2 regions of the Affinirhizobium gouqiense genome follow, and region 2 is predicted to be linked to the other one. Evidence: predicted binding sites of a transcription regulator. Region 2 holds the regulator's gene; the other holds the start of a gene.

Region 1 (5,878 bases), 100 kb from region 2:
CGTCTGTTTTACGGCCATGTGGTCGATTACGTGCTCTTCTACACGCAGACCTGGTCCTTTGCGGTCTTCAACCTCGCCGACAGCTTCATCACCATAGGGGCGGGATGCGTCATCCTGGACGAGATCCTCTCCATCCGCCGCCGCCCGTGATGCCGGCGCTGCGACCATCGTAACACATCTTAAGGATTCCGGTGGTAGAACACGCGCATGCGTGATCTTGCCGATCTTCATGACCACCTTCGCAAGTCATTCGGCCAGAAGAGTTGGACCGATGGCGAGACATCTGCGCCATCCGATGCGCCGCCCGCGCTATCCGCCCTAGACGCGCCATCCGTCCCAAACGCGCCATCCCCCCGGGGCAATGCGGCATCAGCCCAGACTGTTCTAAGTTCCCTTCTCGCCAGGATTGGCGCCTTCAGCCGCTTTGCGCCGCTGGGCCAGGAGACCGAGCCCCTGGCGGGCGAGCGGACCGTTAGAGAGCGAGACGTTAAAGAGCGAGACGTTGAAGAAAGATCCGGTGGAGCGCATGACGATGACGGGGCGCTTGTCTCCGTCAACCCGCAACATGTTCTGGACAGTCTTGACCTGATTGCGCTTCCGGCCATTCTGCGGCAAAGCGATGGTCGGATCCGGGGCGCCAATGCGGCCTTCCGCAGCCTGATCGGCACCAGGAGGGTCGAGGGTCAGACCCCTGAGACGCTCAGCTCCGACACGCTTAGCCCCGAGACGCTGAGCCCCGAGACGCTCAGCCTGGAGATGCTTGGCCTCTCGCCGCCGCCTGCACCTGCGCAGCAGAGCTGCGATGTGGAATATGTCTCGCCGGAGGGCTATCGCATTCTGCTCTGGCAGGATGTCATGGTGCGGGACGCCCAGAGCGGCGATCGGCTCATCCTCAGCCAGATCCGCGATGTGACTGCCGAGCGCGGAACCGCCCGGACGCGGGAGGAGGCGCGCATCCAGGCCGAAGAGGCGAGCGCGGCAAAGAGCCGCCAGCTTGCAACTGTGGTGCATGAACTTCGAACGCCGTTGAACGGCATTCTCGGCATGAGCCAGCTGTTGAACCAGACCGCGCTGACGCTCGAGCAGAAGAATTACATCGGAGGCATTCGCCAGGCGGGCTCGGCCCTGGCCCAGCTGGTGGACGATCTTCTCGATTATGCCACCATCGAAGCGGGCCGCTTCCGGTTGAACAGCCGTGCGGAAAACCTCCGGCAGCTCCTGGAAAGCGTCGTCGAGATGCTGGCGCCGCGCGCGCATGAAAAAGGAATCGAGATCGGCGCGACCGTTGCACATGATGTTCCCGGCCTGATGGATTTCGATTCCGGCCGGCTGCGGCAGGTGCTGTTCAACGTCATCGGCAATGCCGTCAAGTTCACGACGAGCGGCGGGGTGCTGATCCGGGTGAGCCTCGACAGCCCGGATATCGTCATCACCGTTGCCGATACGGGCCCCGGTCTTTCGAAAGACGAGCAGGCCCGCCTGTTCCAGGATTTCGAACAGACCGGCAGCGCGATGGAACGAAGCGGCGGAACCGGTCTTGGCCTGTCGATCTCGGCGCGCATCCTGACCGAGTTGGGCGGCGCATTGTCGCTGGTCAGCGAAAAGGGCAGGGGTACCACTTTCTCCATCCGCTTCCCCGCAAGCCCCGTGGAGGGCGGCAAGGAGGGAAGCGACAGGATGCTGTGGTTGCGATCCTCGCGCGTCCTTCTGGTGGCGCCGGCAGGACCGGTTGCGACGACAACGCTTTCGACGATCGAGACGCTGGGTGGGCGGGGGCGTCATGCCAGGAGCATTGCCGAGGCCAATCACCTCATCGAACAGTCCGATCGACAGGGAATGCGCTTTACCGATCTGGTGGTGGACCAGCGCGTGACCGATCCTGCCGAATTCACCGCGGCAGCCGATGCCTTGCGCCGGATCCTGCTCGTCAGCCCCGAGGAGCGCAATGCGCAGGCCGCCGATACCTATGATGCCTGGCTCATCCGGCCGATCCGCGAGCAATCGCTCGTGGATGTGCTGCGCGGTCACCTGGGAGGCTCGTCGCTGCGCGCGCGGGCGCGTCACGTTTTGCCCAGCGCGGCTGAAACGGGGGAGCGGCGCGATCTGGGGCTGAGCGTGCTTCTGGCGGAAGACGATCCGGTGAGCGCCATGATGGTCGGGGCAATCCTGCGCAAGGCGGGATGTACCGTGCAACCGGTTCACGATCTCGCTGGCCTCAGGGCCGTCCTGTCAGGCGCCCATAGCCTCGACCTCGTGATTTCCGACATTCACTTGCCTGACGGCACCGTAGAAGAAATCCTGCCCCTGCTGGCCGGCCAGACCGGCGCCGGCCCTCTGCCGCTCCTGGTCATGAGCGGCGAGACCAATCCGGAGGTCAAACAGAAAATCCTGGCAAAGGGCGCCCGAAGGGTCCTGCAAAAGCCGGTCGATCCGCAGCACCTCCTGGACGAGATGCGTCTTGTGCTTGCCGGACTGGATCGCCGGCACGCGTCATAGTTCTTGTCATAATCCCGTCTCTGCCTCTATCATCGCATCCGCTTTGTCACTTTCCTGTCGTAGATTGGTGTTCTATGGGATCGACTACTGGAGACGGGCGAATTGCCATGACAATCGACTTTCTGGAACGAGATCCGTCTCTTGAGATGGAGAGAGCGCCGGCAATGCCGACGCCGGCGGAGGATGTCTTCGGTCGGATCGGCAGCCTGGAAACCCGGCTCGCCCGGACGGAGCGGGAAGTGGACGCCGCGCAGGCCCTGCGCTACCGCGTCTTCGTCGAGGAAATGCAGGCCCAGCTGCCTCCCGAGGCCATGCGCCGGCGTCGCGACATGGACCTGTTCGACGATATCTGTGACCACCTCCTTGTCGTCGACACGGCGCTCGAGGGCGATCCGGAAGACCAGATCGTCGGCACCTATCGCCTGCTGCGGCAGGATATCGCCATGGCCCATGGCGGCTTTTATTCGGCTTGTGAATTCGAGATCGGCCCGCTCTTGGAGCGCCATCCCGACAAGCGCTTCATGGAGCTCGGCCGGTCCTGTGTGCTGCCGCATTACCGCACCAAGCGTACTGTCGAACTCCTGTGGCAGGGCAATTGGGCCTATGCGCTGAAGCACAGAATGCATGCCATGTTCGGCTGCGCCTCCTTCCCCGGCATTCATCCGGAGCAACATGCGCTGGCGCTGTCCTTCCTCCACCAGTCGGTCCTCGCCAAGGGGGATTGGGCCGTCCAGGCAAGGCCGGAACTCTACCGTGAAATGGATCTGATGCCCCAGGAAGCGGTCAATCCGAAGCGGGCGCTGATGGCCCTGCCGCCGCTCATCAAGGGCTATCTGCGGCTCGGCGCCATGGTGGGAGACGGCGCCGTGGTCGACAAGGCATTCAACACCACCGATGTTCTCGTGGTGCTGCCGATCGAATCCATTTCCGGTCGATACATCAATTACTACGGGGCCGATGCCGGCCGGTTTGCCAGCTGAGCGTCGCCATCCATTCATTCCATCTTTGCACCGTCTCGGCGGGGATGGTCGGCCGACATGGGATATCAAGAACCGACACGCGCTGACGAGGACGGGTTGGGGCCGTAACAGGCCTGACTCGTCTGCTCAGCGTCTCACGGGTGAGGGAATGGATCCTTGGACGGGCTGACGCAGCGGTCAGCCCATCCGGATCCCTCAAACTCATGCCGAACGCCGCCGTGGCGGTTCACGTTCCGGCATTATAGGCGGCGATTGCTGCCATGTTCAGAATATCGCTATCCTTGGCGCCCATGGAGGTGATCTGCACCGACTTGTCCAGCCCGACCAGAAGCGGGCCGATCAGCGTCGATCCTCCGAGTTCCTGCAGCATCCGCGTCGAGATGGCGGCGGAATGAATGGCCGGCATGACCAGGACATTGGCCGTGCCGGATAGCCGGCAGAACGGATACTGCTCCATCCGCGCGGCGCTGAGGGCAATGTCGGCTCCCATCTCGCCATCATATTCGAAATCCAGGCGGCGTCCGTCGAGGATCTTCACGGCCTCGCGGACCCGTTCCGAGCGCTCGCCGCGCGGCTGGCCGAAGGTCGAGTAGGCGAGCATGGCCACCCGCGGCTCATAGCCCATGCGGCGGGCCATCCGCGCGGCTTCGCAGGCAATATCGGCCAGGTCTTCGGCCGAGGGCATGTCATGGACAGCCGTATCGGTGACGAAGACGGTACGGCCGCGCGAGACGAGGATCGAGACGCCGATGACCTTATGGCCAGGTTTGGCGTCGATGCAGCGGCGCACATCCGACAGGGCCGTCGCATAATTGCGGGTCGTTCCGGTGACCATGGCATCGGCATCGCCCAGCGCCACCATGCAGGCGGCGAAGTGGTTTCGGTCATTGTGGATGAGGCGCTGCACGTCGCGCAGAAGATAGCCTTCGCGCTGCAGCCTGGCGTAGAGATAATCGATATAGGCTTCGACGCGTGTCGAAAGCCGGGCATTGACGATTTCGATGCCCGGCCGTTCCAGCTCGATTCCGGCGCGCTCCGCGGTGGAGCGGATCACGTCGTCGCGGCCAAGCAGGATGGCGGTGCCGAGGCCCTGGGCGATGAAGGAGACGGCCGCCCGCATGACCTGCTCCTCCTCGGCTTCGGCAAAGACGACCCGCTTCGGCCGGCGGCGCACCTGCTCGTAAATGCCCTGCGTCGTGGCGGCGATCGGATCGCGGCGGGCCGACAGTTCCCGTCCATAGGCTTCCAGGTCTTCGATCACCCGCCGTGCGGCGCCGCTCTCGATCGCGGCTCGCGCAACGGCAACCGGAATGGCGGAGATCAGGCGGGGGTCGAAGGGAACGGGAATGATATAATTCGGCCCGAACCGCGGGCGAACGCCCTGATAGGCGGCCGCGACATCATCCGGCACATCTTCGCGCGCCAGATCGGCCAGAGCCTGGGCCGCGGCGATCTTCATGGCATCATTGATCTGCCGCGCCCGCACATCCAGGGCGCCGCGGAAGATATAGGGAAAGCCGAGCACGTTGTTGACCTGGTTCGGGTAATCCGACCGGCCCGTCGCCATGATGGCATCATCGCGAATGCGCGCTACTTCCTCCGGGGTGATCTCCGGGTCGGGATTGGCCATGGCAAAGATGATCGGCCGCTCGGCCATGGAGCGGATCATCTCTTCGGTGAAAGCACCCTTCTGGGACAGGCCGAAGACGACATCGGCGCCGGCCATCGCCTCTTCAAGCGTCCGGTGATCGGTCGTCACCGCATGGGCGCTTTTCCACTGGTTCATCCCTTCCGTGCGGCCCTGGTAGATGACGCCTTTGGTGTCGCAGAGAAGGATGTTGTCGGGATTGAAGCCCATCGCCTTGATGAGTTCGATGCAGGCAATGGCGGCGGCACCGGCGCCGTTGCACACGAGCCTGGTCGTCTTCAGGTCGCGGCCCGTCAGTTCCAGGGCGTTGATCAGGCCCGCCGCGGCGATGATTGCCGTGCCATGCTGGTCATCATGGAAAACCGGAATGTCCATGAGCTCGCGCAGGCGGCTTTCGATGATGAAGCATTCCGGAGCCTTGATATCCTCCAGATTGATGCCGCCGAAGGAAGGCCCCAGATAGCGGACGCAGTTGATGAATTCCTCGACATTTTCCGTATCGACCTCCAGATCGATGGAATCGACATCGGCAAAGCGCTTGAACAGGACCGATTTGCCTTCCATCACCGGCTTGGATGCCAGAGCGCCCAGATTGCCGAGACCCAGAATGGCGGTGCCGTTGGAAATCACCGCAACCATATTGCCGCGCGTCGTGTAGTCATAGGCCGTTGCCGGATCGGCGGCGATGGCCTTGACCGGAACGGCGACGCCGGGAGAATAGGCGAGCGAGAGGTCCCGCTGGGTCGCCATCGGC
Region 2 (5,878 bases):
CTGGGCGTCGGCGCCTCCAAGATGCAGGCGATCTTCCATCACGTCCTGCCGCTGGCCATGCCCGGCATCCTGACCGGCACGATCATCGGTCTCGCCCGGGCGCTGGGAGAGACAGCGCCGCTGCTGCTGATCGGCATGGTGGCCTTTGTCCGCGATTATCCGGCCGGACCGCCGGAAGGCTTCTTCGACCCGGCCTCGGCTTTGCCGGTCCAGGTCTATAACTGGACCCAGCGTGGCGACCCGGCCTTCATCGAACGTGCCTCCGGTGCCATCATCGTCTTGCTGGTCTTCCTGATTTTGATGAATTTGTCCGCAATCATCTTGCGTCGCCGCTACGAGCGTCGTTGGTAGAGGGAGAATTCCTGATGATGAACAATATATCAACGATGAATACGACGACTACGAAGGCAGCAGTCATGATCGACTCCAAGATTTCCGCGCGCAACGTCCAGGTCTTTTATGGCGAGAAGCAAGCGATCCGCGATGTGAATATCGAAATCCGGCCGCGCTCGGTCACGGCCTTCATCGGTCCGTCGGGTTGCGGCAAGTCGACCTTCCTGCGCTGCATCAACCGGATGAACGACACGATCGACAGCTGCCGGGTGGAAGGCAATATCCTCATCGACGGCGAGAACATCTATGATCCCAAGGTGGATCCGGTGCAGCTGCGGGCGAAGGTCGGCATGGTCTTCCAGAAGCCCAATCCGTTTCCGAAATCCATCTATGAGAACGTGGCCTATGGCCCGCGCATTCATGGCCTTGCGCGCAAGAAGTCAGACCTCGACGAGATCGTCGCATCCTCCCTGCAGAAGGCGGGGCTTTGGAATGAAGTGAAGGATCGCCTGCATGAATCGGGCACCGGTCTGTCCGGCGGCCAGCAGCAGCGTCTGTGCATTGCCCGCGCGGTTGCCGTATCGCCGGAAATCATCCTGATGGACGAGCCTTGCTCGGCTCTCGATCCGATCGCCACGGCCAAGGTGGAGGAGCTGATCCACGAGTTGCGGACGAATTTCACCATCGTGATCGTCACCCATTCCATGCAGCAGGCGGCGCGCGTCTCCCAGCGCACCGCCATGTTCCATCTGGGCCTGCTGGTCGAGGAGAACGACACCGACAAGATGTTCACCAATCCAGACGATCAGCGCACACAGGATTACATCATGGGCCGTTTCGGCTGAGGCCTTTCGCTTCGCCTGAAGCCTGCCGATCAACTCTATTCCCGAGGAAGCATCATGTCCCCCACCCATATCCTCTCGGCCTTTGACGAGGACCTGAAATATCTGAACCGCCGCATATCGGAAATGGGCGGGCTTGCGGAGCAGATGTGCTCCGATGCGGTGCGTGCGCTGGTGAATTCTGACAGCGCCCTGGCTCAGAAGGTGATCTCGGACGATGTGATTCTCGATCATGCCGAGCGCGAGATCCAGGAAAAGTCGATCGTGACGATCGCCCGCCGCCAGCCCATGGCGGGCGATCTGCGCGAGATCGTCGGCATCCTGCGCATTGCTTCGGATCTGGAGCGGGTCGGTGATCTGGGCAAGAACACTGCCAAGCGGGTGATTGCAGTTCAGGGCACGGGCGTGCCGCGCAAGCTGGCGCGGGGGCTGGAGCATCTCTCGGATCTGGCGCTGGTACAGCTGAAGGAAGTGCTGGACGTCTTTTCCAGCCGTTCGGTGGAGAAGGCCGAGGCGATCCGCCAGCGCGACGAGGAAATCGATGCGATGTACACCTCGCTGTTCCGCGAACTCCTGACCTATATGATGGAAGATCCCCGCAACATCACCACCTGCACGCATCTCCTGTTCTGCGCCAAGAACATAGAGCGCATCGGCGACCATGCCACGAACATTGCCGAGACCATTTATTACATCGCCACCGGTGCGGCGCCGGAGGGCGAGCGCCCGAAGGATGACACGTCGAACATGCTGGGTGCCGTTGCCGAATAAGGCTGCGATCGGCTGCCAATGTGAAGGATGTGTAAGACATGCTGCCGAAGATTGCGGTTGTTGAGGATGAGGAAGCGCTGAGCGTGCTCCTGCGTTACAACCTTGAGGCCGAAGGTTATGAGGTGGAGACGATCCTGCGGGGTGATGAAGCGGAAATCCGGCTTCAGGAGCGCCTGCCGGATCTTCTGATCCTGGACTGGATGCTGCCGGGCGTCTCCGGCATCGAGCTGTGCCGCCGGCTCCGGATGCGTCCGGAAACGGAGCGCCTGCCGATCATCATGCTGACGGCGCGCGGCGAAGAGAGCGAGCGGGTGCGAGGCTTGGCGACCGGCGCCGATGATTACGTGGTTAAGCCTTTCTCGACGCCGGAGCTGATGGCGCGGGTGAAGGCCATGCTGCGCCGGGCGCGCCCGGAAGTGCTCTCCTCCGTCCTGCGTTGCGGCGATATCGAGCTTGATCGCGAAACGCATCGTGTGCATCGCAAGAGCCGCGAAGTGCGCCTGGGGCCGACCGAATTCCGGCTTCTGGAATTCCTGATGGCCTCGCCAGGCCGGGTGTTTTCCCGGTCGCAACTGCTGGACGGAGTCTGGGGCCACGATATCTACGTGGACGAACGCACGGTCGATGTGCATGTCGGACGTCTGCGCAAGGCGCTCAACTTCTCCAATATGCAGGATGTCATCCGCACCGTGCGCGGCGCAGGCTATTCCATGGAAGCCTGAGCCGGCTCTCGATCCGGTTGGGATCGCGGCGGTGAAGGGCAGAGAGGATGACAGTGCCCTGCCGATCGGCCAATGGCGTCGTCACGGTCGTCACGGTCGTCACCGGTGTCGGCGCGGTGATCCGTCGCGGCCATTAGCGGCTTTCATGTCGGGATCATGGGCAAACGGCTGTCACAGGCGGGATCTGCAATGACCTGGCCTCTCTGATCGACTTGGCCGGGCCTACCTCACCAAGTCAACCTGGCTAAGCCTGCGTGACTGGGCCTGCATGAGCAAGCCTGCCTGACAAAGCCTGCATGACCGGGCCAACCCCACCAAGCCTGCGTGACTGGTTCTGCATGACCGAGCCCTGCACGACCGAGCCTCATAGGTCCGCTTCTGTCGGATCTCAGCTCGGATGCTCGATATGTGGTTGCTGGACCTGTGATTGCTGAAAATGCGAATGCTCGACTAAGGCATGATCGCGCTTCGTGTAAGCAAAAGATCAGGGATGGAGATTGCGTGCCCGGGATGCTGTCGCATCCAGATACCTGCGCCGTGGTGGGGGCTCGGCCTCTCATCGCGAAGCGGCGGCATTTCCGGAATATCAAATGCGCGCTCATGCTTCCGGCGCGAGCATGCAATGCGCCTTTCATCCCCTCCGCCAGGTCCTGGCAGCCGATCGCACTGCCCGGGGCCGGCCGTCAGGGGTCTTGCGGACCACCGTCCGCAGGACATCAGCATTTGGCCGGACATCGCCCGGAGCCGGATGCCTCGCCTCTCAGACCAGACGTTGCGCTGAGCCTGGGTCATGCGCAAGGACCAGCCATCGCGCAGCAAGCCGAGGCCGGATATCAGGCGCGAGCGACCGAATTGGCAGCCTTGCGCCGCTCCGTCACGGGCTGATAGGCGAGCCGTGCGTGATATTTGCAATAGGGCGAGCTGTCGCCGCATTCCGCGCCGCAGAAATGAAAATCTTCCTTCAGCGGATCGCCCACGGGCCATTTGCATGTGCGTTCGGTAAGTTCGGTCAGCGCAAGACGGCGCGCCATGGGAACCACACCGCTCGTCGGAGCGGCCACGGTTTCCACCAGGCCGATCTCGATCTCGTCTCGAGACGCCGCAGATCCCGCCGCGCGGGTGATTGGGCGGGCGGCGGCGCTCTGCGGAGCGGCGGTCGAACGCGCATTGAAGGTGGAAGGGCGAGGGGAAGCCGTCGGGCGCTTCTGAGTTCGCGGCTGGGCCGTGTTGCCACCCGCCTTCACGCGGCCGGGCAGGTTCAGCCGGTGCACCTTGCCGATTACGGCATTGCGGCTAACGCCGCCCAATTGCGCGGCAATCTGGCTCGCGCTCAGGCCTTCCGCCCACAGCCGCTTCAATCTCTCGACGCGTTCGTCATTCCAGTTCATGCTGTCTCTCCGCCATGAGCATACCAGCAAGACAGAATCTCTCACCGTTACGGCGAAGGGGCTTCGCCGCGCATACTACATCTATACTGTTGGTGACTAGTTCCGCCGCATGCAGTCTAGTAATTGATCTTTAACCTAATGGGCGGTGGACTCGCTGACAAGAGTCGCTCGAATCAGCGCGAATCGATTTTCGGGTTTTCCCCAACTTGCTTCCCGATAGAGTCTTTTTTGTCACATACCAATGGCGCTGTCCGCCAATCGGGCAGCGGTCGCGCCAAAGGCCTGAAAGCCGCTGGAATGTGCCGCATTTGTTGACAGGTCCCGCCGAAATGCGGATAGTGCGCCGGCCGCCCGCTGAGGCGGCATTTTTGATTTCTGGCGGTCCTGGTCGCCAGGTTCCTGAGAGATCGCCTGAAGGAGTGCGTCGTCATGGCTGAAGCTGCGCTTTTCGACACGTTTGCAAGGGCTCCCCTGCGCTTCGAGCGCGGTGAGGGAGTATGGCTCGTGACGGAAACGGGCGAGCGATATCTGGATTTTGGTGCCGGCGTGGCCGTGACCTCCTGCGGTCACTCCAATCCGCATCTGGTCAGCGCGCTGAAGGATCAGGCCGAAAAAGTCTGGCACCTGTCCAATCTGTATGAAATTCCGGAGCAGGAGCGGCTGGCGCGTCGTCTGGTCGAGGCGACGTTCGCCGACAAGGTCTTCTTCACCAATTCCGGTGCGGAAGCGCTGGAATGCGCGATCAAGACCGCGCGCCGCTATCATTATGCCAAGGGCCAGCCGGACCGGTATCAGATCATCACCTTCGAAGGCGCCTTTCATGGCCGCACGATTGCGACGATCGCCGCAGGCGGGCAGGAGAAGTATCTGGAAGGCTTCGGCCCCAAGGCGCCCGGCTTCGACCAAATTCCCTTCGGCGACATGGCTGCCCTGAAGGCGGCAATCTCGGATCACACGGCAGCGCTGCTGATCGAACCCATCCAGGGTGAAGGCGGCATTCGCGTCGTGTCCAAGGAATTCCTGCGGGAAATGCGGGCCCTCTGCGCCGAACATGGCATCCTGCTGATCTTCGACGAGGTCCAGACAGGCGTCGGCCGGACCGGCCGGTTCTTCGCCTATGAATGGTCCGGCGTCACGCCCGATATCATGGCCGTGGCCAAGGGCATTGGCGGCGGCTTTCCCTTCGGCGCCTGCCTGGCGACAGCCGAGGCTGCATCCGGCATGAAGCCCGGCGTCCACGGCACCACTTATGGCGGCAATCCGCTGGCCATGGCCGTGGGCAATGCCGTGCTGGACATTGTCCTGGCAGAGGGTTTCCTGCAAAACGTCAATGACGTGGCGCTGGTCTTCCGCCAGGGTCTTGCGGCGCTGAAGGACCGCTTCCCCGATGTCATCGAGGATATCCGCGGCGAAGGCCTGATGCTCGGCATCAAGGCGCGCGTGCCGGCTGCCGATCTTGCGGCCGCCATGCGTGACGAGCACATTCTGGGCGTGCCGGCGGGCGACAATGTCATACGTCTGCTGCCGCCGCTGGTGGTAACTGCCGACGAGGCGCGCGAGGGGCTTTCGCGTATCGAGCGTGCCGCGGCCAAGCTCCAAAGCGAACAGTTGAAGAAAACGGCCTGACCGCCGCCTCTAGGAGAAGCGGGCCGCCGGACGGCGCCCCGGATGGAAAAGATCATGGCATCACCCAAGCATTTTCTCGACCTCTCGACCGTTTCGTCAGAGGACCTGCGCACCATTCTCAACGATGCGCAAACCCGCAAACGCGCATTGAAGGCCGGAACGGCGGACAAGCCGCTGGCCGGCAAGATGCTGGCGA

What was found. Region 2 encodes PhoB, which activates phosphate uptake and scavenging genes when phosphate is short. Its sites were predicted from a motif close to TGTCATNNANCTGTCAT; they were not measured.
Region 1: olsB (l-ornithine N(alpha)-acyltransferase) is a predicted target of PhoB. The motif match lies at 2,541-2,557, and genes of this name have one in related genera.

What each region holds. Positions count from the first base shown of each region.
Region 1 covers NZ_CP129382.1:3,206,473-3,212,350, forward strand. Annotated here, with positions in the region: gene lspA (signal peptidase II) at 1-150, shown strand, start outside; gene QTJ18_RS23530 (hybrid sensor histidine kinase/response regulator) at 208-2,496, shown strand; gene olsB (l-ornithine N(alpha)-acyltransferase) at 2,604-3,476, shown strand; gene QTJ18_RS23540 (NADP-dependent malic enzyme) at 3,703-5,878, opposite strand, start outside.
Region 2 covers NZ_CP129382.1:3,310,817-3,316,694, forward strand. Annotated here, with positions in the region: gene pstA (phosphate ABC transporter permease PstA) at 1-351, shown strand, start outside; gene pstB (phosphate ABC transporter ATP-binding protein PstB) at 387-1,178, shown strand; gene phoU (phosphate signaling complex protein PhoU) at 1,233-1,946, shown strand; gene phoB (phosphate regulon transcriptional regulator PhoB) at 1,985-2,668, shown strand; gene QTJ18_RS24000 (GcrA family cell cycle regulator) at 3,502-4,056, opposite strand; gene QTJ18_RS24005 (aspartate aminotransferase family protein) at 4,486-5,682, shown strand; gene argF (ornithine carbamoyltransferase) at 5,737-5,878, shown strand, end outside.